DNA from 3 places in the Streptomyces sp. NPDC006368 genome. Region 3 is predicted to be linked to each of the others. Evidence: riboswitches for the same ligand, from Rfam matches in the RefSeq annotation. Region 3 holds a riboswitch; each other region holds the start of a gene.
The links. A riboswitch is a leader RNA that binds a small molecule or an ion and turns the genes downstream of it on or off. The one in region 3 is predicted to bind cyclic di-AMP.
Positions count from the first base shown of each region.

Region 1: another riboswitch for cyclic di-AMP. It lies ahead of ABZZ38_RS01340 (NlpC/P60 family protein); the one in region 3 lies ahead of ABZZ38_RS14795 (C40 family peptidase).
Region 2: another riboswitch for cyclic di-AMP. It lies ahead of ABZZ38_RS24345 (M23 family metallopeptidase); the one in region 3 lies ahead of ABZZ38_RS14795 (C40 family peptidase).

Region 1 is NZ_JBEXQK010000001.1:261,794-269,433, reverse strand. It holds gene pcrA (DNA helicase PcrA) at 1-2,451, opposite strand, end outside; cyclic di-AMP (ydaO/yuaA leader) riboswitch at 2,651-2,808, shown strand; gene ABZZ38_RS01340 (NlpC/P60 family protein) at 2,807-4,057, shown strand; gene ABZZ38_RS01335 (hypothetical protein) at 4,071-4,424, opposite strand; gene ABZZ38_RS01330 (NlpC/P60 family protein) at 4,713-5,789, shown strand; gene ABZZ38_RS01325 (response regulator transcription factor) at 6,064-6,759, opposite strand; gene ABZZ38_RS01320 (PspC domain-containing protein) at 6,756-7,640, opposite strand, start outside.
Region 2 is NZ_JBEXQK010000040.1:13,007-20,646, reverse strand. It holds gene ABZZ38_RS24360 (carboxymuconolactone decarboxylase family protein) at 1-233, shown strand, start outside; tRNA gene ABZZ38_RS24355 (tRNA-Met) at 286-359, shown strand; gene ABZZ38_RS24350 (PP2C family protein-serine/threonine phosphatase) at 522-1,679, shown strand; cyclic di-AMP (ydaO/yuaA leader) riboswitch at 1,907-2,038, shown strand; gene ABZZ38_RS24345 (M23 family metallopeptidase) at 2,110-3,171, shown strand; gene ABZZ38_RS24340 (PrsW family intramembrane metalloprotease) at 3,259-4,572, opposite strand; gene trmB (tRNA (guanosine(46)-N7)-methyltransferase TrmB) at 4,818-5,591, opposite strand; gene lhgO (L-2-hydroxyglutarate oxidase) at 5,892-7,064, opposite strand; gene ABZZ38_RS24325 (MFS transporter) at 7,215-7,640, opposite strand, start outside.
Region 3 is NZ_JBEXQK010000016.1:12,133-19,772, forward strand. It holds gene bioB (biotin synthase BioB) at 1-816, opposite strand, end outside; gene ABZZ38_RS14770 (8-amino-7-oxononanoate synthase) at 960-2,120, shown strand; gene ABZZ38_RS14775 (DUF397 domain-containing protein) at 2,113-2,325, opposite strand; gene ABZZ38_RS14780 (helix-turn-helix transcriptional regulator) at 2,341-3,210, opposite strand; gene ABZZ38_RS14785 (ATP-binding protein) at 3,457-3,891, shown strand; gene ABZZ38_RS14790 (LysE family translocator) at 4,100-4,738, shown strand; gene ABZZ38_RS14795 (C40 family peptidase) at 4,841-5,317, opposite strand; cyclic di-AMP (ydaO/yuaA leader) riboswitch at 5,321-5,502, opposite strand; gene ABZZ38_RS14800 (polyprenyl synthetase) at 6,576-6,857, shown strand; gene ABZZ38_RS14805 (polyprenyl synthetase family protein) at 6,850-7,640, shown strand, end outside.

The DNA.
Region 1 (7,640 bases), on a different contig from region 3:
CTTCTCGACCGGCGCGTACCGCAGGAGCAGCCGCTTCGGCTTCTCGTCCCCGAAGTCGATCGTCGCCTGTGCGTCCGCGCCCACTCCGGTCACCGCCATCACGGTCCCCAGCCCGAACTGGTCGTGCGTGACCCGGTCCCCGACCGTGAGCGAGATCACCGGCTTGTCCGTGGTCCGCCGGGTGGCGAAGCCCGAAGGGCCGGAGCGGGAACGCGACGACGACAGCGAGGACGTGATCCCGGCGGTCGGACCGGCCGGAGCGGCCATCGGGCCCGTGCGCCGCCACTCCACGTACTGGCCCGGGATCTCCTCCAGGAACCGCGACGGCGGGTTGTACGAAGGCTGCCCCCAGGCGCTGCGCATCGACGACCGGGTCAGATAGAGCCGCTCACGGGCGCGCGTGATGCCGACGTACGCCAGGCGCCGCTCCTCCTCCAGCTCCTTGGTCTGGCCGAGGGCCCGCATGTGCGGGAAGACGCCGTCCTCCATGCCCGTCAGGAAGACGACCGGGAACTCCAGGCCCTTGGCGGTGTGCAGCGTCATCAGCGTGATGACGCCGGAGCCCTCCTCGTCCTCGTCCGGGATCTGGTCGGAGTCGGCGACGAGCGCGACCTGCTCCAGGAACTCCGCGAGGGTGCCGGGCTCCTCGCCCCGCTCCTGCTCGAACTCCAGGGCCACGGCGGCGAGCTCCTGCAGGTTCTCGATGCGGGTCTCGTCCTGCGGGTCGGTGGACGCCTGCAGCTCCGCCAGATAGCCCGTGCGCTCCAGGACCGCTTCGAGGACGACCGCCGGACCGGCGCCCGAGTCGGCGATCGTGCGCAACTCCTCCATCAGCGTGTTGAACCGCTTCACGGCGTTCGCGGACCGCGCCGCCATGCCGTACGCCTCGTCCACGCGCCGCAGCGCCTGCGGGAAGGTGATCTTCTCGCGCAGGGCCAGGGCCTCGATCATCGCCTCGGCGCGGTCACCGATGCCGCGCTTGGGCACGTTGAGAATGCGGCGCAGCGGGACGCTGTCCTCCGGGTTGGCGAGGACGCGCAGGTACGCCAGGACGTCCCGCACCTCCTTGCGCTCGTAGAAGCGCACACCGCCGACGACCTTGTACGGCAGGCCGACGCGGATGAAGATCTCCTCGAAGACGCGGGACTGGGCGTTCGTGCGGTAGAAGACGGCGACGTCGCCGGCCTTCGCGTCGCCCGCGTCCGTCAGCCGGTCGATCTCGTCGGCGACGAACTGCGCCTCGTCGTGCTCGGTGTCCGCGACGTACCCGATGATCCTGGAGCCCTCGCCGGCGTTGGTCCACAGGTTCTTGGGGCGGCGGCTCTCGTTGCGCTCGATCACCGCGTTGGCGGCCGACAGGATGGTCTGCGTGGAGCGGTAGTTCTGCTCCAGCAGGATCGTGGTGGCGTCCGGGTAGTCCTCCTCGAACTGGAGGATGTTGCGGATGGTCGCGCCGCGGAAGGCGTAGATCGACTGGTCGGCGTCACCGACGACGCACAGCTCGGCCGGGTCCAGGTCCTCGTACCCCGTGCCGACCAGCTCGCGTACGAGGGTGTACTGGGCGTGGTTGGTGTCCTGGTACTCGTCGACGAGGACGTGGCGGAAGCGGCGGCGGTAGTGCTCGGCGACGTCCGGGAACGCCTGGAGCAGGTGGACCGTCGTCATGATGATGTCGTCGAAGTCCAGGGCGTTGGCCTCGCGCAGCCGCGCCTGGTACATCCGGTACGCCTCGGCGAGCGTCTTCTCGAAACCGTCGGCGGCCTGGTCGGCGAAGGCCTCCTCGTCGATCAGCTCGTTCTTCAGGTTCGAGATCTTGGCGCTGAACGACTTCGGCGGGAAGCGCTTCGGGTCCAGGTCCAGGTCACGGCAGACCAGCGCCATGAGCCGCTTGGAGTCGGCGGCGTCGTAGATCGAGAACGACGACGTGAAGCCGAGCTTCTTCGACTCGCGGCGCAGGATGCGCACGCAGGCGCTGTGGAAGGTCATGACCCACATGGCGTTGGCGCGCGGGCCGACGAGCTGCTCGACGCGCTCCTTCATCTCGCCGGCGGCCTTGTTGGTGAAGGTGATCGCCAGTATCTGGCCGGGATGCACGTGGCGCGTGGCCAGCAGGTGGGCGATGCGGTGGGTGAGGACCCGGGTCTTGCCGGACCCGGCACCGGCGACGATGAGCAGCGGCGAGCCGGTGTGCGCGACGGCGGCGCGCTGCTGCTCGTTCAACCCCTCCAGCAGCGCGGCGGCGTCCACGACGGGGCGCGGGGCGCCGTCGCGGTAGTACGCGTCTGCCGCCTCCCGGGCCGGGGGCACGTCGAAGTGGTCCCCGAAGAGGTCATGCGGGACCTCCTCCGCGACCGGGGTGTGGTCATCGGAGTCCTCGGGCGGGGGCGGGGGCTCCTCGGAACCGTGGTTCCGGAGGCCCGCCAGGAAGCTGTCGTCAAAGAGGCTGCTCATCGCCTATCGAGTCTAGGCCGCCCCACCGACAGCCGTGGCCGAACCGGCTTCACCACCTCTTGCGTTCAGGACAACGCGGAGCGTCAAGGTCACGAAAATGTATCGGGCATATCGCACATCATCCTTCACAGCACCGCCACAGGTTGGCTAGCGTGCCTGCCCAAGCGGACCGTTCCCTCATCGGCGAACCACGCCGATCGGACCGCTCCCGCCGAATCCGGCCTCCCGCTCGGGGAGTTCGGAACCGGGGACCCACGTGCGTCATGGGGTGAATCGACCGTATCCGCGGGTCGTAGGGCACCTTCCGTTCCGCCCGAACCCGACAGCTAACCCGGTAGGCGGCCCATGGAAGGAGATGCCGGCCTTGGCGTCGCATCGCAAGCCGCGCAGCCGCACCACCCGCACGTTCGGTACGCACTCCCCCGCCGTCGGGGTCACGACGGCAGCCCTCGCCTCCGTCACGACCCTGCTGTCCTCGCAGTCCGCCGGCGCTTCCGTGCCCGTGCAGCCGACCGTCGAGGAGGTACAGCGGAAAGTCGACGATCTCTACCGGCAGGCGGGCAACACGGCGACGCAGCAGTACACCAAGGCCAACGAAGCCACCGACCGGCAGCGGCGCACGGTCGACGGGATATTCGACGGGGCCGCCGGACGCGCGCAGGCGGTGAACGAGACGCGCCGCGCCCTCGGTGATCACACGGCGGCACCGTCCCGGCCGGGAACGGCAGGAACGGCAGGGGCGTCAAGGGCGTCAGGAACGGCAGGGGCGCCAGGAACGCCGGGAACGCCGGGAACGCCGCGGACGATCGGCCCGGCCGCGGCGCTGGTCTTCGCGGACGACCCGCGGTCGTTCACCGACCGGACGCAGGTGAGGGACCGGATCGCCGAGCAGCGGCACCAGGCGTTCACCGACCTGCCGACGCAGCGGGTCGCGGCGGCCGAGCTGCGCGTCGAGGCGGCGAAGGGCTCGGAGTCGCTCGCCGCCTCCCCGGCATCCCTGCGGAGCAGCAAGCAGGCGGTGCAGCGCAAGCTGGCCGAGGCGCGCGCCCTGCTGTCACAGCTGACGGCGGAGGAGAGGGCGCGCCCGGAGGTGCCGACGCAGCGCGAGGCGGAGGCGGGGACGGGGGAACAGACGCAGGTCCGGGCCGTGGTGGAAGCGGCCTGCGGGCCGCGGCAGCGGGAGGCGCGAGAGCAGGAGCAGCGGGGCCGGAGGGAGGCCCGGCCGCCGGGGGAAGGCGGCCACGACGGCGCCTCCACCACCAAGGCGGACAAGGTGGTGGCCTTCGCCCGGGCCCAGATCGGCAAGCCGTACGTCCGGGGGGCGACCGGTCCGAGCTCGTACGACTGCTCCGGCCTCACCCAGGCGGCCTGGAAGGCGGCGGGCGTCGACCTGCCGCGCACCACGTGGGAGCAGGCCGAGGTCGGCACCCGGGTCCCGACCGATGAGCTGCGCCGCGGCGACCTGGTGTTCTTCCACGACGACAGCAGCCATGTCGGCATCTACCAGGGCGACGGCATGATGATCCACGCCTCGAAGCCGGGCACGAACGTGCGCGAGGAATCGATCTTCTTCATGCCGATCCACGGCGTCGTCCGCCCGGCCTGACGGGCGGCGGAGGTCAGGTCCAGAGCGTGGCGATGAAGATGTTCGCGACGGTCAGGCCGCCGACGGCGCCGAAGAGCGCCTTGTCGGCCCTCTCCTCGTCGCGCTTGACGTAGACCAGACCGAGGATGACGACCAGGACGGCCAGCTTCACACCGATCTTGATGTTGTTCACGGTCTGGTCGTCGGCCTGGTTGAGGCCGACCAGGGCCACACCCGTGACCAGCATGGTCAGCGCGCCGTGCAGCATCGCGGGCGTGAAGCGCGCCGTACCCGCGCCCATCGCCTTCATCTGGGCCAGGAACCCGCCCAGCAGGGAGGCGATGCCGATGATGTGCAACGCGACGAAGACATTGATGAGTACGTCCATGGGGCGGAGCCTAACCGGGGCCATATCACCGGCCGCCGGGCGGGGTTGTCTCATTCGCCGCATCGGTCACAGCTGATACGGAATGACGGATTCCGGCGGCATCGGCGCCAAAGAAACCGGGCCTCGAACTCTCACCTGCGACCAATAACGGTCACACCGTCTCCCCCTCCTGACCCACGCGTTTAGCGTCCTTCCGCAGGTGGCCGGCTCTCCCCACCGCCGCCCGGACTCCCGGGCGGCAGCCGGCCACCCCGCAGCAGGCTCAAGGGAAGGGAAGTGACCGCCCTCGTGGCAGCGCACCGGAAGCCCAGGCGACGGCCGCTGAGCGGATCGGCGGCCGGCCGCACCGCCGCCACGCTCGCCCTCGCCGGGGCCGCGACCGTCTCCCTCTTCGAGGGCGCCGGCCACGCCGAGCCCCGGCTCTCCCCCGCCGAGGTCAAGGCCAGGGTCGACCGGCTGTACCAGGAGGCCGAGGTGGCCACCGAGCGGTACAACGGCGCCAAGGAACAGGCGGACACCGCCCGCGCCGCCCTGGACGCCCTCCGCGACGAGGCCGCCCGCCGCACCCAGCGGCTCAACACCACCCGCAACGCCCTCGGCTCGGTGGCCACCGCCCAGTACCGCCAGGGCGGCCTCGACCCCGCCCTCCAGCTCGCGCTCTCCAGCGACCCCGACGCGTACCTCGAAGGCGCCGCCCTCGCCGACCGGGCCGGCGCCCGCCAGGCCGACACGATCAACGCCCTCCAGCGGCAGCTCACGGAGTTACGGCAACTGCGCGCCGAAGCCGACGGCCGGCTCCGCGAGCTCACGGCCCGGCAGGCCGAGCTCAGCCGCCACAAATCCACCGTCCGGCACAAGCTCGCCGCCGCCGAGCGGCTGCTCGACCGGCTCACCGCCGCCCAGCGCGCCCGGTACGACGACGCCGGGGGGAGCGCCGACCGCACCCCCTCACGCGGCACGGCCGCCACCGCGACCGCCACCGACGACCCCGGCCCGCGCGGCGTCCGGGCGCCCGGCGCCCGCGCCGCACAGGCCGTGGCGTACGCGTACGGAGCCCTCGGCAAGCCCTATGTGTGGGGCGCGACCGGGCCGTCGGCCTTCGACTGCTCCGGCCTCACCCAGGCCGCGTGGCGCTCCGCCGGAGTCTTTCTGCCGCGCACGACCTACACCCAGATCAACGCCGGACAGCGCGTCTCCCGGTCCCGGCTGGCCCCCGGTGACCTGGTGTTCTTCTACTCCGGGATCAGCCACGTCGGGCTCTACATCGGCGACGGCAGGATGATTCACGCGCCCCGGCCCGGCGCGCCCGTACGGATCGCGCCGATCGACGACATGCCGTGGGCGGGGGCGACCCGGGTCGCGTAGCGGTCGGCGCCGGCGGACCAGCCGGTGCCGGGGCCGGTGCCGGGACCCGGCTCAGGGCCGGTGCCGGGCTCGGTGCCGGGACCACACCAGCAGCGGCAGCACCACCGCGATCACGGCCAGCACGATCGCGGTCACGAGGAAGGGCGTACCCGTCAGGCTCATCACGCCCTGGAGGAGGGGCCCTCCGCGCGCGGGTTGCCACGGTTATGTACCGGTTACCTCACGAATGGCCGACAAAGCCTGCCACGGAGGTCACCCGAGGCTCGGACGAGGCTCAGACGAGGCGGCGTGCGGTGGCCCAGCGCGTCAGCTCGTGCCGGTTGGACAGCTGGAGCTTCCGGAGCACGGCCGAGACGTGCGACTCGACGGTCTTCACCGAGATGAACAGCTGCTTGGCGATCTCCTTGTACGCGTACCCGCGCGCGATCAGCCGCAGTACCTCCCGTTCCCGCTGCGTGAGCCGGTCCAGGTCCTCGTCGACCGGTGGCGCGTCCGTCGACGCGAAGGCGTCCAGCACGAACCCGGCCAGCCGGGGCGAGAACACCGCGTCGCCCTCCTGGACCCGGAAGATCGAGTCGACGAGGTCCGCGCCTGTGATCGTCTTGGTGACGTACCCGCGGGCGCCGCCCCGGATGACCCCGATGACGTCCTCGGCGGCGTCCGAGACGGACAGGGCCAGGAAGCGGACCGGGTGGTCGGCGTCCGCCATCAGGGGCGCGCAGCGGCGCAGCACCTCGACGCCGCCGCCGCCGGGGAGGTGGACGTCGAGGAGGACCACCTCGGGGCGGGTGGCGGTGATCACGGTGACGGCCTGGTCGACGTCGGCGGCCTCACCGACCACCTCCACGCCGGTCGTCTCGGTCCGGCCGATCTCGGCCTGCACGCCGGTGCGGAACATCCGGTGGTCGTCGACGAGCACCACCCGTGCGCGCCGTCCGCTGTCCGGCGCCGCCGTCGTCTCCTCGGTCATCCGTCCGCCCTCTCCATCTCGAGCTCCACTTCGGTGCCGTCACCGGGCACCGACCGCAGCCGCGCGGTGCCGCCGTTGCGCCGCATCCGGCCGATGATCGATTCTCGTACGCCCATCCGGTCGGCGGGTACGGAGTCGAGGTCGAAGCCCGGTCCCCGGTCCCGTACGGACACGAAGACCGTGCGACCCTCGACCTCCGCGTACACCTGAACGGCCCCGCCCTCGCCACCGTACTTGGCGGCGTTGACCATCGCCTCGCGCGCGGCCTGGAGCTGCGCGGTCAGCTTCTCGTCGAGCGGGCAGTCGCCGACGACCACGACCTCCAGGGGGACGCCGTGCTTGTCCTCGACCTCGGCGGCGGTCTTCTTGACGGCCTCGGCGAGGGTGTCGGGCTCCTCGTCCGCGTCCTTGCCGGTGCCTTCCGGTTTGTACAGCCAGTTGCGCAGCTCGCGCTCCTGGGCGCGGGCGAGGCGGCGGACCTCGCCCGGGTCGCCGGCGTTGCGCTGTATCAGGGTGAGGGTGTGCAGGACGGAGTCGTGGACGTGGGCGGCGACCTCGGCCCGCTCCTGGGCGCGGATGCGCATGGTGCGCTCCTCGGACAGGTCCTGGGACATCCGTACGAGCCAGGGTCCGGCGAGCAGTGTCATGCCGGCGAGCACGGCTATCGCGGCGGTGAGCGCGGTGCCGAGCTGGGCGGCCGAGCCGCGCACCACCATGAAGACGGTCAGGCCCATGCCGACGAGCGCGACGCCGGCGAGGCCGCGGGCGAGCTGGAAGAACCGCTTGCGGCGGCCGGGCTCGGTCCAGCGGGCGCGCCGCGCGTTGTCCACCTGCCGCCACACCAGGACGACGCCGACGGCGACGAGGAGGATCGGCCACAC
Region 2 (7,640 bases), on a different contig from region 3:
ACGCCGCGCACTTCTTCACCGAGCGGGAGCAGGCGGCGCTCGCCCTGGCCGAGGCCGTCACGCTGGTCGCGCACGCGGGGGTGCCGGACGACGTCTACGCCCGTGCGGCGGCGCACTTCGACGAGGAGGAGCTGGCCCGGCTCCTCGCCCTCATCTTCACCATCAACACCTGGAACCGCATCGCCATCAGCACCGCCAAGGCGCCGGGCACCGACGAGCGCGCGGGCCGCTGAGACGCACCTGGTGATGATCTTGCTTCCGATGGCGTAAGGTGGTGTTTACCGACGCGGGGTGGAGCAGCTCGGTAGCTCGCTGGGCTCATAACCCAGAGGTCGCAGGTTCAAATCCTGTCCCCGCTACTGAACGACGAAGACCCGGTGCCTTGTGCACCGGGTCTTCGTCGTATGTACGGCGCATCGGGGTGTGTCGCCGTCGCCGTGCGGCGCGGCTCCGGACAGCCAGCCCGGGGCGCGTTACCGTCCGCAGCCGTGGTGGGTGGAGCGGGCGGCAGGAGAACAGCGGTGGGGCGTGGCGGCGCGGGCGGTGGTGACGGCGGGCGCGGTGGCGTCGGCGGCGTGCGGCGCCGGGCGACGCATCGGTTCCTGCGCGCCCTGCCCGCCCTGTTGATCGCCGGCGGCATCGCGTACGACCTGGCGACCCCGCCCCGGTTCACCGCCGTGCCGCTCTTCGCCGCCGCCCCTCTCGTCGCGGCGCCGTTCTTCACCGCCCGCGCCACCCTGCTGGCCGGACTCTTCGCCGTACTGGCCGTGGTGGGGCTGCGTCTGCACAGCGGCACGCTGGGCGAGGCCGCTTCGCTCACCGAGCTCATCACCCTGGTCACGGTCGCGGCGCTCGCGCTGCTCATCCACCGGGTCGTGTGGCGCAGCGGGGAGCGGCTCGCGTCGGCGCGGAGCATCGCCGAGGCCGCGCAGCGCGCCGTGCTGCCGACGCCCGCCGAGCGGATCGGCGGACTGCGGGTCGCGGCCCGGTACGAGGCGGCGCAGGCGGACGCGTTCATCGGCGGTGACCTCTACGCCGTGCAGGACACGCCCCACGGGGTGCGGCTGGTGGTCGGCGACGTGCGCGGGAAGGGGATGGGCGCCGTCGAGACGGTGACGGTGGCGCTGGGGGCGTTCCGGGAGGCGGCCGAGCAGGAGAGCTCGCTGGAGGGCGTCACGCAGCGGCTGGAGCGGGCGCTCGCGCGGGAGGGGACGCGGCGCGACGGGCTCGACGCCTTCGAGGGGTTCACCACGGCCGTACTGGCCGAAGTGCCGCGTGGGGAGGCGGTGGTACGGGTGGTCAACCGGGGTCACCCCGAGCCGCTGCTGCTGTACGCCGACGGGACCCTGGAGCGGCTGGAGCCGGCCGAGCCCACGCTGCCGCTCGGGATGGTGGACCTGGGGGCGTGGCCGGACCGGGCGGATGAGGTGCCGTACCCGCCAGGGGCGACGCTCCTCCTCTACACGGACGGACTCTCCGAGGCGCGGGACGCGGGCGGCGTCTTCTACGACCCGGCCGCCCGGCTGGCGGGGCGCGGCTTCTCGGGACCGCAGGAGCTGCTGGACGTGCTCGTCGAGGACGTACGGCGGCATACCGGGGGCGGGGCGACGACCGACGACATGGCGCTGCTGGCGCTGAACCGGCCCGAGGGGGACGGGCCCGGCGGACACGAGGAGTGATCACCCTGCACCACTCCGCATAACAATTGACGAACTGTCAGGAAGTGGGGTGGGGCGTGCGTGTCCTGAGAGGCAGTCATGTTGCGCTGATCTGCCCGTATGTGGCCCGGTAAGTCCCGCGCTCAGTAGTTAATGATCAGTAGGAACGGCTTGGAATCACGGCCCCGCGTCTATTAACGTTCGATAACGCAGCGCGGTCGTCCCAGCCGTCTCAAGAGTGACGGCACCGTGCGCGCGCGCCGAATTCCGCAAGGGAACCGGGGAACCACCACCTTGGGGTGCATCGGGCCCACCGCCCGTAGGAGACCTTCCTGCTCCGAACCCGTCAGCTAACCCGGTAGGCGAGAAGGAAGGAAAGGAGTGCGCCTCAGTGGCGTCCAACAGGCCTGCCTCCGAAGCGCCGTCGGCCCCGGAGGCCCCAGGGGTCCGCGTGCCCCTCTCGGCCCCCTACGCCGCCGCTTCATACGGTTCCGGTGCCCCCGCTGACAGACAGTGGGAGGAATGGAACCCCACCGAGGAAACCGTCCGCCCCGTCCGGGGCCGCCACCGGATCGCCAAGCAGCGCGGCGGGCTCGCGCGTAGCTCCACCGTCCTCGGCGTCGGTGTCATCGCGGCCGTCGGCGCGGGCGGCATGGCCACCGCGCAGGACAAGCCGCAGGTCTCCATATCCCTGCCCGATCTGCCCGGAGCGATCGCGGACAGCCTGCCGGACGCCGAGTCCCTGCCGGGCGTCGGCTCCCTGATCTCCGACGACGACGTGGCCGGCGACACCGCCGTGAACACCGCGCCGCTCACCGCCGCGACCCTCACCACCGCCGAGCGCCCCACCGAACAGCAGGACGGCGCGGCCACCGCGGGCGAGGCACTGCGCGCCCGTATCCTCCAGCAGGCCGAACAGCAGCAGGCGTCCGCCGACGCGGCGGCCAAGGCCGCCGCCGAGAAGCAAGCCGCCGAGCAGGCCGCCGCCGCGGCCAAGGCCCAGCAGACCGCCGCCGAGAAGCAGGCCGCCGAGGCCAAGGCGAAGGCCGAGGCCAAGGCCGAGGCGGAAGCCGCCGCCAAGGCGGAGACCGAGCGCCTGGCCAAGCTGGCCGCGAGCTGGTCCCTGCCGACGTCCTCGTACACCATCACCTCCACCTACGGGCAGTCCGGCTCCATGTGGTCCTCCGGCTACCACACCGGCCTCGACCTGGCCGCCCCGACGGGCACGCCCGCCAAGGCCGTCCACAGCGGCACCGTGAAGTCGGCCGGCTGGTCGGGCGCGTACGGCTACCGCATCGTGCTGGAGCTGGAGGACGGCACCGAGGTCTGGTACTGCCACCTGTCCTCGATGACCGTCAGCGCCGGGCAGCAGGTCGGCACCGGCGAGACCATCGGGCGGGTGGGCGCCACCGGCAACGTGACCGGGCCGCATCTGCACCTGGAGGTGCACACGGCCGGCGGCGACGGGATCGACCCGATGGCGTGGCTGCGCGGCAAGGGCCTGAACGTCTGACGCCTGAGGGCCCGAGGCCTGAGGGCCCGACGCCTCGCCTTCCGGCGCGGTCCGGAGGACGCAGGAGTGGGGCCGGAGTGGGGCCGCCTAGCTGCGGTACGGGTTGTAGCCGCCGTAGTCGAGGTACGGGGGAGGCGCCCACACCCGGCCCGTCGCGCGCGCCGCGTACGTGAGTGCCGGTCCCGCCATCTCCTTGCGCTGCCACAGGTGGTGCAGCAGCTCCTGCTCCCGCGCCACGAAGTCCGGGCCCACCGCACCGCGGCGGGCCCGGTGGCGCAGAAACGCCAGCGACGTCGCGAACGCCTCGTACTCGCCCACCGCGCGCGCCGCCGCCGGGCCGAAGGAGCGCGCCGCGTACGCGCGGGCCAGACCGCGCGCCCGCATCGAGGAGAGGGCGAGCGGCTCGGTGGGGGAGAGCCAGCCCGCCGCCGCGTACGCGGGCAGCTCACCGGATATGGTCCGCAGCTCACGCTGCCGGGTCCAGATCACCAGCCACGTCAGCAACCCGAACGCGGGCACCATGAACGCGCCGTACACCGCGTAGAACCCCCACGGCCCGAAGGCCGCCGACCCGTTCCACAGGGCGTGCACGCCCATCGCCAGCGCGAGCCCCAGCAGCGGCAGCGCGACGCGGCGTACCCGCTTGCGGCGGGCGGTGAGGGCGGCGATGCCGAAGCCGATGCCGGTGAGCACGGTGAACAGCGGGTGCGCGAACGGGGACATCACGATCCGTACGAAGAAGGTCGCGGCCGTGACGGACGCGATACCCGACGTCCCGAACTCCTGGTCCTCCCCGAAGGCGTTGCCCAGGTAGAGGATGTTCTCCGTGAAGGCGAAGCCGGTCGCCGTGAAACCCGCGATGACGACGCCGTCGACGATTCCCGTGAAGTCACGTCTGCGGAAGAGGAAGAGGAGCAGCACGGCCGCCGCCTTGGCGCTCTCCTCCACGACGGGCGCTATGACGGTCGCGCCGAGCGTGTCGGCGGCCGCGGGGTCGGCGGTGGCGGTGGCTATCCAGCGGGTCGCGAAGCTGTTCGCGATGATCGCGACGAGCGCCGCCGCGCAGGCGCCCCAGGAGAAGGCGAACAGCAGATTCCGCCAGGGGCCCGGCTCGACCCGGTCGAGCCAGCGGAACGCCGCCATGAGCAGCGGCACCGGCAGCATGGCGAGGCCGAGGCCCACCAGGAAGCCCTGGGTGCCGGTCTGCTCCCGCACGAGGGCGAGGATCACCAGCCCGCAGAGGGCGAGGAGAGTGAACACCGCGCCGACCCGCACGACCCTGCTGCGCCACAGGCGGCGGGGCTTGTAGCGCCAACGGGCACGCTCCGGCACGGCGTCGAAGGACGGCTGGTCCTCGTACGCCGGGACGGCAGGGTGGTGGGGCGGGAACGAGTGGGTCACACAACGACCCTAACGAGGACCACTGACAGACCGCGACGAGTTGGTGACGAGGACGGATCGGTCGGATCGGTGGACTCGGTCGGGTCGGGTCGGTGGGCTCGGTCGGGTCGGTGCGGTTGGTCGGATCGGTGGGGTCGGCGCGATCGGAGCAGACGGACGATCGGAGCAGACGGACGGTTGGAGCGGGCGGACGCGAGGACCGGCAGACCGCTTTGATCGCGGGCCCCGCGGGCCCCGCGGACCGGTCAGGACCGCTGCGCGCGCCGGAACAGCAGGTCGTGCACCACGTGGCCCTTGTCCAGCCCTTGCCCCTCGAACCGGGTCAGCGGCCGGAAGGCGGGCCGGGGCGCGTAGCCGCCGTCGGCCTGGGTGTTCTCGAAGTCGGGGTGCGCGGTCAGCACCTCCAGCATCTGCTCCGCGTACGGCTCCCAGTCCGTCGCACAGTGCAGGACGGCCCCGGGCTTCATGCGGGACGCGGCCAGGGAGAGGAACTCCGGCTGGATCAGCCGCCGCTTGTGGTGCCGCTTCTTGGGCCAGGGGTCGGGGAAGTACACGCGCACGCCGTCGAGGGCGTCGGGCGTCAGCATCTCCCGCAGCAGGATGATCGCGTCGCCGTTGGCCACGCGTACGTTGGTCAGGCCTGCCTTGTCGGCGAGGCCGAGCAGATTGCCCTGGCCGGGCGTGTGCACGTCGACCGCGAGGATGCCGGTCGACGGGGCGTCGGCGGCCATCTGCGCGGTGGCCTCGCCCATTCCGAACCCGATCTCCAGAACGACCGGCAACCCGCCGAACATCTCGTCCAGGTCGAGGACCCGCTGCCCGTCGATGTCGAGGCCCCACGCGCCCCACAGCCGCCGCAGGGCGTCGGCCTGCCCGGGCGTGACGCGGCTGCGCCGGGGCTGGAAGCTGCGGATCCGCCGCTCGAAGTGCGACCCGGCGGGGTCGGGCGCGGGCCCCTCGGGAAAGCGGGGCTCGCCCTTGGGGCGGCGGGGGAGGGCGGTTTCTGGGATCTCAGACACAATGCCCCGATTCTACGGCGCCCGCGCGAGGGGGCGGCAGGGCCGGCGCCGAGGGGCGGCGCGCCCCGGGTGCGGGTGCGGGTGCCGGTGCTGGGCGCCGGACGGATTCGGGGCGCGGGGGCCGACACGGCAGCCCCCGAGACGTTCCCCCGACACGGTGGGGGCCCGGGAGCCGGGGCGGCGGCCCGAACCGGCGGATTCGGGTCCGAGCCCGAGCCCGGCGGGTCCGAGCCCGAGCCCGGCATGCCGGGTCGAGCGGCGGGCCGGGTCGAGCGGCGCGCGGCGGGCGGCCCGGGAGGGTCAGCCCAGGTGGGCCAGCGCTCGTTTCGCGATCTCGCGGCCGATCGGGAGGGATGCCGTCGCCGCCGGGGACGGGGCGTTCAGAACGTGCACCGTGCGGGGTGCCTCACGGATCAGGAAGTCGTCGACCAGCGTGCCGTCCCGCAGCACCGCCTGGGCCCGGACGCCCGCCGGGGCGCGGCGCAGGTCGCCCGGCTCGACGGAGGGGAGCAGGCGGCGCACCGCCTCCGTGAAGGCGGCCTTCGAGGCGGACCGGTGGAGTTCGCCGGCGCCGTACCGCCAGTGGCGGCGGGCGATCCGCCAGGAGCCGGGCCACGTGAGGGTGGAGGCCAGGTCCCGTGGGCGGACCGTGGACCAGCCGTACCCCTCGCGGGCCAGCGCCGGGACCGCGTTCGGCCCGACGTGGACGCCGCCGTCGATACCGCGTGTGAGGTGGACGCCCAGGAAGGGGAAGGCCGGGTCGGGGACGGGGTACACCAGGCCCCGCACCAGCTCCGGTCGCCCCAGCTCGTAGTACTCGCCGCGGAACGGCACGATCCGCACGCCCGGGTCGTCACCCGCCAGCCGCGCGACCCGGTCGCAGTGCAGCCCCGCGCAGTTCACGAGCGCCCGCCCGCGGACGATCGTCCCGGTCGCCGTGCGCACCGCGACGCCCCACGGCCGCCGGTCGACGGCGGTGACCTCCGCGCCGTACCGGATGTCCGCGCCGGACGACTCGGCGAGCTGCGCGGCGACCGCGCCGTAGTCGCACACGCCGGTCGTCGCGACGTGGATCGCGGCGAGGCCCCGTACCCGCGGCTCGTACTCGGTGATCTGCGCCGGCCCCAGCTCCCGTACCGGAATGCCGTTCTCCCGGCCCCGCTGGACCAGGGCGTGCAGCCGGGGCAGCTCGTCCCGCTCGGTCGCGACGATCAGCTTGCCCGTGACCTCGTACGGCAGGTCGTACTCCGCGCAGAACTTCACCATCTCGGCGGCGCCGCGCACCGCGTACCGCGCCTTGAGGGAGCCGGGCCGGTAGTAGATGCCGCTGTGGATCACGCCGCTGTTCCGCCCGGTCTGGTGGCGGGCGGGTCCGGGCTCCTTCTCCAGCACGGTCACACGGGTGCCCGGAGCGGCGCGGGTGATCGCGTACGCCGTGGACAGGCCGACGATCCCGCCGCCGATCACGAGCACGTCGCAGTCGTAACAGCCACCTGTGCCGACTTTTCCGACTTCTTCGGCCTTGCCGTCTTTGTCGTCGCCGTACGCGGACACCGTGCCACCTCCCACCCCAGATACTGCACTGGCCCACTGACAATGGCCTTAAACCAGGTGGGACACGGCTCACGCCGGAGCCATCAGCAGCGGTCGCGCCCGCTCGCGCAGCTCCACCACCCGGGGCTCGTCGCCGTACGGCTCCAGCCGGTGCAGGAGGTCCCGTACGTACTCGGTCGTACGCGCCGACGATATGCGCCCGGCCACCTCCACCGCGCGCGTGCCCGCCGCGCACGCCGCGTCCAGGTTGCCCGACTCCAGCTCGGCCACGGCGCTCACCACCAGGCGCAGGCCGTGCGAGCGCACGTACTCCTCCGTCGGCCGCGACAGCGCCTGCTCCGTGAACCTGCGCACCTGGCGCGGCGCCTTCAGATCCCGGTAGCACTCGGCGGCGTCCGCGCAGAACCGGTCGTACGAGTAGAAACCCAGCCAGGTCGGGTCCGCGTCGCCCTCCCGCGACCGCTCGAGCCACCCCTCCGCCGCCTTGAGCGCCGC
Region 3 (7,640 bases):
CCGGACCTCCACGTCCGGGCAGACGAACCGCACCATGGCCAGGATGCGCAGCGCGCGCTGCGGCGTCAGGTTCCACTCCTTGGCGAGCGGCGTCCCCTCGAACGGGATGAGGAAGTTCACCGGCACCGAGTCGGGGTCGAGCTCGCGCAGCGCGAAGACCACGTCGACCAGGTCCTCGTCGCTCTCACCCATGCCCGCGATCAGACCGGAGCAGGCCGACAGGCCCGCGGCGTGGGCCTTCTGCACGGTGTCCACCCGGTCCGCGTACGTGTGCGTGGTCGTGATGTCCCCGTACGTCCCCTCGGACGTATTGAGGTTGTGGTTGTACGCGTCGGCCCCGGCGGTCCGCAGGCGCTCCGCCTGCCCGTCCGACAGCAGGCCGAGACAGGCGCACACCTCGACGCCCTCGTTCTCCTCCTTGATCGCCGCGATGGTCTTCGAGACCCGGTCGACGTCCCGGTCCGTGGGACCGCGACCGCTGGCGACCAGGCAGACCCGCTTGGCACCGCCCGCGACACCCGCGGCGGCGGCCTTCGACGCCTCCTCCGGCTTCAGCCAGGTGTACTTGAGGATCTCGGCCTTCGAGCCGAGCCGCTGGGAGCAGTACGAGCAGTCCTCCGGGCACAGCCCCGACTTCAGGTTGACCAGGTAGTTGAGTTTCACCCGGCGCCCGAACCAGTGACGGCGCACCTTGCCCGCCGCCGCCACCACATCCAGCAACTCGTCGTCGGAGGTCGCCAGCACGGCGAGCGCTTCTTCGCGGGTCGGCAGCTCACGCCGAAGCCCCTTGTCCACCAGCGTGTTCAACAGGTCCATGGCGCGATCCTGTCCTACCGCGCACCCGCTGGCCAAGGAGGAACCGCACAAGACAGTCACTGAGCGGTGTGTGGATGACCACACTCTGACCAGAGCCGACCCCGGTTAGGGTCTGTGCGTTGCCTACAAAAGGGACCCGACCCATGCCCAAGGCCCCGTACCACGCGACCTTCGACTGGACCGACGCCGAGGCGCGCCGCCGCGCGGACGCCGGTCTGGTCCGCACGCTCCGCCCGCGCTCCGCCGAGGCGGAGCCGCTGGACCTCGCGAGCAACGACTACCTCGGCCTCACCCGCCATCCGGCCATCACCGCGGCGGCTGCCGAGGCCGCCCGCCGCTGGGGCGCGGGCGCGACCGGCTCGCGGCTGGTCACGGGCACCACCGAGCTGCACACCGAGCTGGAGCGGGAGCTCGCCGACTTCTGCGGCTTCGAAGCCGCGCTGGTCTTCTCCTCCGGCTACGCCGCCAACCTCGCCGCCCTGACCGCGCTGAGCGCCCCCGGATCGCTCATCGTCTCGGACGCGGGCAACCACGCCTCCATCGTCGACGGCTGCCGGCTCTCCCGCGCCGAGACCGCGGTCGTCCCGCACGCCGACCCCGACGCCGTCGCCAAGACCCTCGACGCCCACCCGGGCCGGCGGGCCCTGGCCGTCACCGACTCGGTGTTCTCGGTGGACGGCGACGCGGCCCCGCTGCCCGCGCTCGCCGCCGCCTGCCGTGCGCACGGCGCGGCGCTGGTCGTCGACGACGCGCACGGCCTCGGCGTGCTGGGCGAGGGCGGGCGCGGCGCGCTGCACGCGGCGGGGCTCGCGGGCGGCGCGGACGTCGTCGCCACGCTCACCCTCTCCAAGTCCCTGGGCAGCCAGGGCGGAGCGGTCCTCGGCCCGGCGCGGGTCATCGACCACCTGGTCAACGCCGCCCGCACCTTCATCTTCGACACCGGCCTCGCCCCGGCCGCGGCGGGCGCGGCGCTGGCGAGCCTGCGGCTGCTGCGGGACGAGCCGGGCCTGGCCGGCCGGGCGCGTACGGTCGCGGCCACCCTGCACGGACGGCTCACGACCGCGGGCCTGACCGCCGTGCGGCCGGACGCCGCCGTCGTCTCCGTACGCGCCCCCTCACCCGAGCAGGCGGTGCGGTGGGCCGCCGACTGCCGTGCCGAGGGGCTCGCGGTCGGCTGCTTCCGGCCGCCGTCGGTGCCGGACGGCATCTCGCGCCTGCGGCTGACCGCCCGCGCCGATCTGACGGCAGGTCAGATCGATACGGCGGTCGCCACGATCCTGCGCACCGCCCCGCGGGTCAGCTGAGCGTCTCCTCCTCCCGCAGCGCCGATACGAAGGAGGACCAGGCCGTCGCGGAGAACCGCAGCGGCGGCCTGGCCGTGTTCTTCGAGTCCCGTACGGCGAGCCGGCCCGCGTCGAGGCGGGCGGCCTCCACGCAGTTGTTCATGCCGACGCTGCGGCTGCTGCGCACCCAGCGCAGGCTGTTGTGGTGTGCGAGGTAAGCAGACATGTGGGGTGCCTCTCCCTACGCGCCGTCACCGATCCCGGCGATGAGTTCCGACGACTCCTCGGGCGTCAGGGCGTGCGCCTGCATGGTGCGGAACGCGGCGCAGTACGCCTCGAGGTCTTCCATGCGTTCGAGATAGAGGCTACTCGTCAAGTGGTCGAGAACAACCACATCCAGATCAGAGATGTTCGGAAAGGAGAAAATAACGAAAGGGCCGGAGAGTCCGACGTACTCGCCCACCGTGAACGGCAGCACCTGAAGACGCACCTGGGGCAGCGCCGCCAGCTCCACCAGCCGCCGCAACTGCTCCCGCATCACCCCCGGGCCGCCCACCTGCCGCCGCAGCACCGCCTCGTCCAGCACCGCCTCCAGCCGCAGCGGCGGATCACCGCGCAGCACCTCCTGACGGGCGATCCGCACCTCCACCAGCGAGTCGACCGTGACCGCCGGCAGCCCTTCCAGCGCCGCCCGCGTCACCGCCCGCGCGTAGTCGGGTGTCTGCAACAACCCCGGCACCACCGATGTCTCCAGCGTGCGCGCCGTGCACGCCTGCGACTCCAGACTGATGAAGTCGCGGTACTGCGGCGGCAGTACGCCCCGGTACGCGTGCCACCACCCCGTGCCGCCGCCGTCCGCCGCCGCACCGGACAGGGCCTCCAGCAGCGCGCGCGACCGCGGGTCGCGCACGCCGTAGGCGTCGAGGAGCCGCGACACGTCCGCGCCCGTCACCCCGCTCGCCCCCGTCTCGATCCGGCTGACCTTCGACTGGTGCCAGCCGACGAGCCGCGCGGCCTCCCGGCTGGTGAGTCCCGCACTCAGGCGCAGCCCGCGCAGCTCCTCGCCCAGTTTGCGACGGCGCACGGCCGGGCCGTGCCGCGTACCCCGCATGACCGTTTCCCTCCCGCCCACCCGTTCCTCCGCACCTGGGACCAACCCGCCAGTTTGCCGCGCGAATCCGTGCTCGCGTAGCAGAGTTCACCGCTTCGAGCGACAGATATATGCAGATCTTGGGGGATCGGCACCACCAGGGCCGACATAAGTGGCAGTCTGGCGCGAAGCGCAATCCGGGGCCGTCCTCGCAACATCCGCTCCTCGTCCGGAGTCCGGCCCCGGTGGGAAAGGGACAGCCTCGCCATGGCAGACCATCAGGAAGCATCCGTCACTCTGCCGAGCGATCCCGTCTCGGTCTCCGCCGCCCGCAGATATGTGGCGGACGTCCTCAGCGAATGGGGCCTGCCCGGTGACACGGACACGGCGGACACCGTACGGCTGATCGTCTCCGAGCTCGCCACCAACGCCGTTCAGCACACCTTCGGGCAGTCGCCCACCTTCACGGTGGACCTCCGGCTGGAGCGCGACGAGCAGCTCCGCATCGGCGTCACCGACAGCCACCCGCGCTGGCCGCAGCGGCTGCCCGCCGCCGTACAGCAGGACAACGGCCGCGGCATGGTCATCATCCGCTGGCTCACCGCCGAGCGCGGCGGCCGGCTCACCGTCACCCCGACCCGGGAGGGCGGCAAAACCGTCTGGATCGCCCTGCCCTGGACCACGGTCACCGTCCAGAACTAGCTCACCCTCGCGGGGCCCCTTCCCGGGCCCCTCCCGGCCGGAAGCCTCCGGTGGCGGGCGCCCACCCTCCGTCGCCGCCCGTCGCCGCCCGTCGGCCCCGACCGCCGCGGCGTCGCCTGCGCACCGCGACGTGCATTAAGCGTTTCTTTAGGCGGTCCTTCAAGATTCCAAGTACAGGCTAATGGCTTGGGCGCGGCAGGCTGGGGGGATGGACGCACAGCTCATCGCTTTCCTCGGGGTGGCCGCCGGCATGATCGCCATGCCGGGCGCCGACTTCACGGTGGTCGTACGCAGCGCTCTGGCCTCCCGCCGTGCCGGTGTCGCCTGCGCCGTCGGGGTGGCCGGCGGTCTCGTCGTCCATACCGCGCTCGCCGTCGCCGGGCTGGCCGCGGTGCTCGTCGCGGTGCCGGTCCTCTACCGGACGCTCCAGATCGCGGGTGGCGCGTACGTCCTCTACCTGGGCGTACAGGCGCTGCGGGGCGCGCTCAAGCCCTCCGGCCCCGGCGTGGACGGGGCGCACGAGGAGCAGTCGGCCCTCCGCGCCGGAGAGAGCCTGCGGCAGGGCTTTCTCACCAATGTCCTGAACCCCAAGGCTCCGGTGCTCTTCCTGAGCCTGCTGCCGCAGTTCGTGCCGGACGGCGTGGCCGTCCTGCCGCGGACCCTGCTCCTCGCCTCGATCGTGGTCGTGCTCGCGCTGATCTGGTTCCCGGCGGTCGCCCTGCTGGTGGACCGGCTCGGCCGGTGGCTGCGCCGGCCCCGTACCGCCAGGACCGTCCAGGGCGTCACCGGCGGGGGGCTCGCGGTACTGGGGGTGACGCTGCTCGTCGCGCCGGTGGCGGGGGGCTGAGCGCCCCCGCACCCCCGGCAGCGGGCGACGCGCGCGGTACAGGGGCGCGCCGCCGAACGTCTCCGGACGCCGGCCCCCGTACCGCGGATCGTGCGCGAGGCGTCAGCGCACGCGTCCGTAGTAGACGGACTTCGTCCAGATCCGGTCCAGCTTGACCACCGAGCCGGTCTTCGGCGAGTGCCAGATCTTGTTGCCGCCGGCGTAGATCCCCACGTGGTACACGCTTCCGCCGGAGTGGAAGAACACCAGGTCACCCTTGGTCCGGCTCGACGCGGAGATGTGGCGGGTCTTGTTGTACTGCTGCTGCGCGGTGCGCGGCAGCGTCTTGCCGGCCTGCTTGTACGAGTAGAGCGTGAGGCCGGAGCAGTCGAACCGGGACGGGCCCGTCGCTCCGTACTTGTAGGGCGCACCCTTCTTGGAGGCGGCCACGTTCAGCGCCTTGGCGGCGTAGGCGGGCGCTGCCTCGGCATCCGATACGGCGCCGGGCGCCAGCATCGTGCCGCCGACGGCGGCGAGGGTGAGTGCCGATACGGCACCGGCCCGGGACAGCAGAGACGGGACATGAATCTGCGCGGTCATGGCGCAACCCTTCGTCAGCCGCCTATGAAGGATGACCTGTCGGGTTCGGGCTGGCGAAGTTGCCCGGCCGCTGACGCGGCTTCACCCCAAGGAGCGACCGTGGGCGGTCACTCCGTACTGCTCGGGTCCTCCACTCCTGCCGATCCACTCATGTCGACCAGTTATCCGGACGGCGGCAGGACTCGGCGTCCGCCCGGACCGCCCCGCCGCGGTGGCGGGGGCTTGTCGTCGACAGGGATCTTGACCCATGACACGGTGAAATTCCGAGCCGAAACGGCCTTATGTGAGGCTCCTCACGACTGATCCATTCGAGTGGACAGGGGCGTTTTGGCGCGACACGGCGCCCGAATGATGATCCCCGTACCAGCGGCGGAAGGTGATGTTCCGCCAGATGAGTACAGCTCACGCGCAACTCGTCCCGTACGGAATTCCCTCTTTTGCGTACGCCGAACGAGGGGGCGCGACTCGTACCCCTGCACCCATCCGTGAAGGGCCCAACTCCCTCACCCGACGCGCTCCTGAGGGAGCGTCACCCGCCCGGGCCCCGCGCTGCCCGTCAAGGACGGGCAGCGCACGCGCCGGCGTCGGGGCGTGCGCCTCGCTCCACCCCGTTCGTGCCTGGCCGTCAGGGCGTCCCGCGGCGCCGTCGGGCGCCCGACCAGCGCCCGCGCGGCGCGCAGGGCGCTGCACGTGCGTTCGAGGCGCGCCGGGTTGATCCGGCCCGGCAGGTCCACCGCTTCGAGGTGGCCGGGGATGAATCGGCCCTCGGCGCGGGTCGGCACCGGCCGCGGCGGCGGTTCGGGCGGCAGCACCGCTCACTTCGTGGTGACCCGGCACGGCAAGCCCCTCGTGGCCCCGGTGCCGGCGGATGACCTGCGACGACGCGAAGCCGAGCCGGAGCGGACGGAGGGTGGCGCGGCCGGCTCGGTCTCCACGACGCACCCGCTCCGCTCAGCTCCCGGCGAACGCCCCCGCTTCGGGCTCACCGCGGAACACCGCCCTCCGCACAGCCCTCCGGGAGCGGGCCGACCCGGCGCGTGACACCCCGCCCGCGGCCCCGCTGCCGCGGCGGGGAGCCCGGCCCGCCTTGCCGGGGTCACCACGCCCGGCCCGCCCGGGGAGTGCCCGGTCGGCCGCTCCCGTAACACCCTCCGGCCCGAGCCGCCGGAATCCGTCCCATGGATCACTCGAAAGGTGATTCGCACCGCGACGCCATGCGGAGGTCGGCATCCTTCAGGAAGTCGACGAAAGGGATGGCGTGACACCTCCGACGGACCGCGCTCGCGCGATCGAGAACGACGCGGTGCTCCTGGCGGCCGGTGTCGCCGATCTGGCGGTCACCGGCCTCACCACCGCCCTGGGCGGACTGCGCGGACTGCTGCGCCGCGCCGATGTCGCCGAGCTGGCGGGGGAGGGCCGGCAGGAGCTCAAGGCCCGCGGCCGGCTGGCCCTGGACCGCTGTGCCCCCGTCCCCCCGGCGCATATGGAGCTGCTGGCCCGGCGCGTCGCCGCCCGCAGGGGCGGCGCCACCGGTGGCTGAGGACCACGGGCAGGCCGCGTTCAGGATCCGGGTCGACCGGGTCCTCCAGCCCTTCGTCCGGCACGAGGCGGACCAGCTCGTGGCCATCGACGCCGAGCTGGCGCCGGTGGCCGAGCAACTGGAGGTCGCCGTCGCGCACGGGAAGCGGCTGCGGGCGGCGTTCTGCTACTGGGGGTGGCGGGCAGCGGGCCAACCCGACAGCGACGCGCTGGTCAGAGCCGCCGCAGCGATGGAACTCGTCCATGCCGCGGCCGTCGTCCACGACGACCTCATCGACCAGTCACCCCTCCGGCACGGCTTGCCCAGCAGCCACGTGGCCCTGCGCGACGCCGTACCCGGCCGCCCGCTGCCGAAGGCGGCGGCCTGCGGCCTGGCGATGCTGGTGGGCGATCTGCTGATGTCGCTGGCCGGCCGGCTGTTCACGGACAGCGGCCTGCCGGCGGCCTACCTGTCGCGGGCCCGCCCGCTGTGGGCGGTGCTGGCCCGCGAGCTCGTGGCCGGGGAGTGCCTGGAGATCCTGCGCACCGGCGGCCTCCCCGACACGGCCGGCTCGCTGAAGGTCATCCGCTACAAGACGGCCAAGTACACCGTCGAGCACCCCCTGCACCTGGGGGCCACCCTGGCCGGAGCCCCGGCCGACCTGCGCGAGGCGCTCACGGAGTACGGCCTGCCGCTCGGCGAGGCCTTCCAGCTGCGGGACGACCTGCTGGGCGTGTTCGGCGACCCGGCGCGCACGGGCAAGGCCAACGGCGACGACATCGCCACGCACCGCCCCACCGCCCT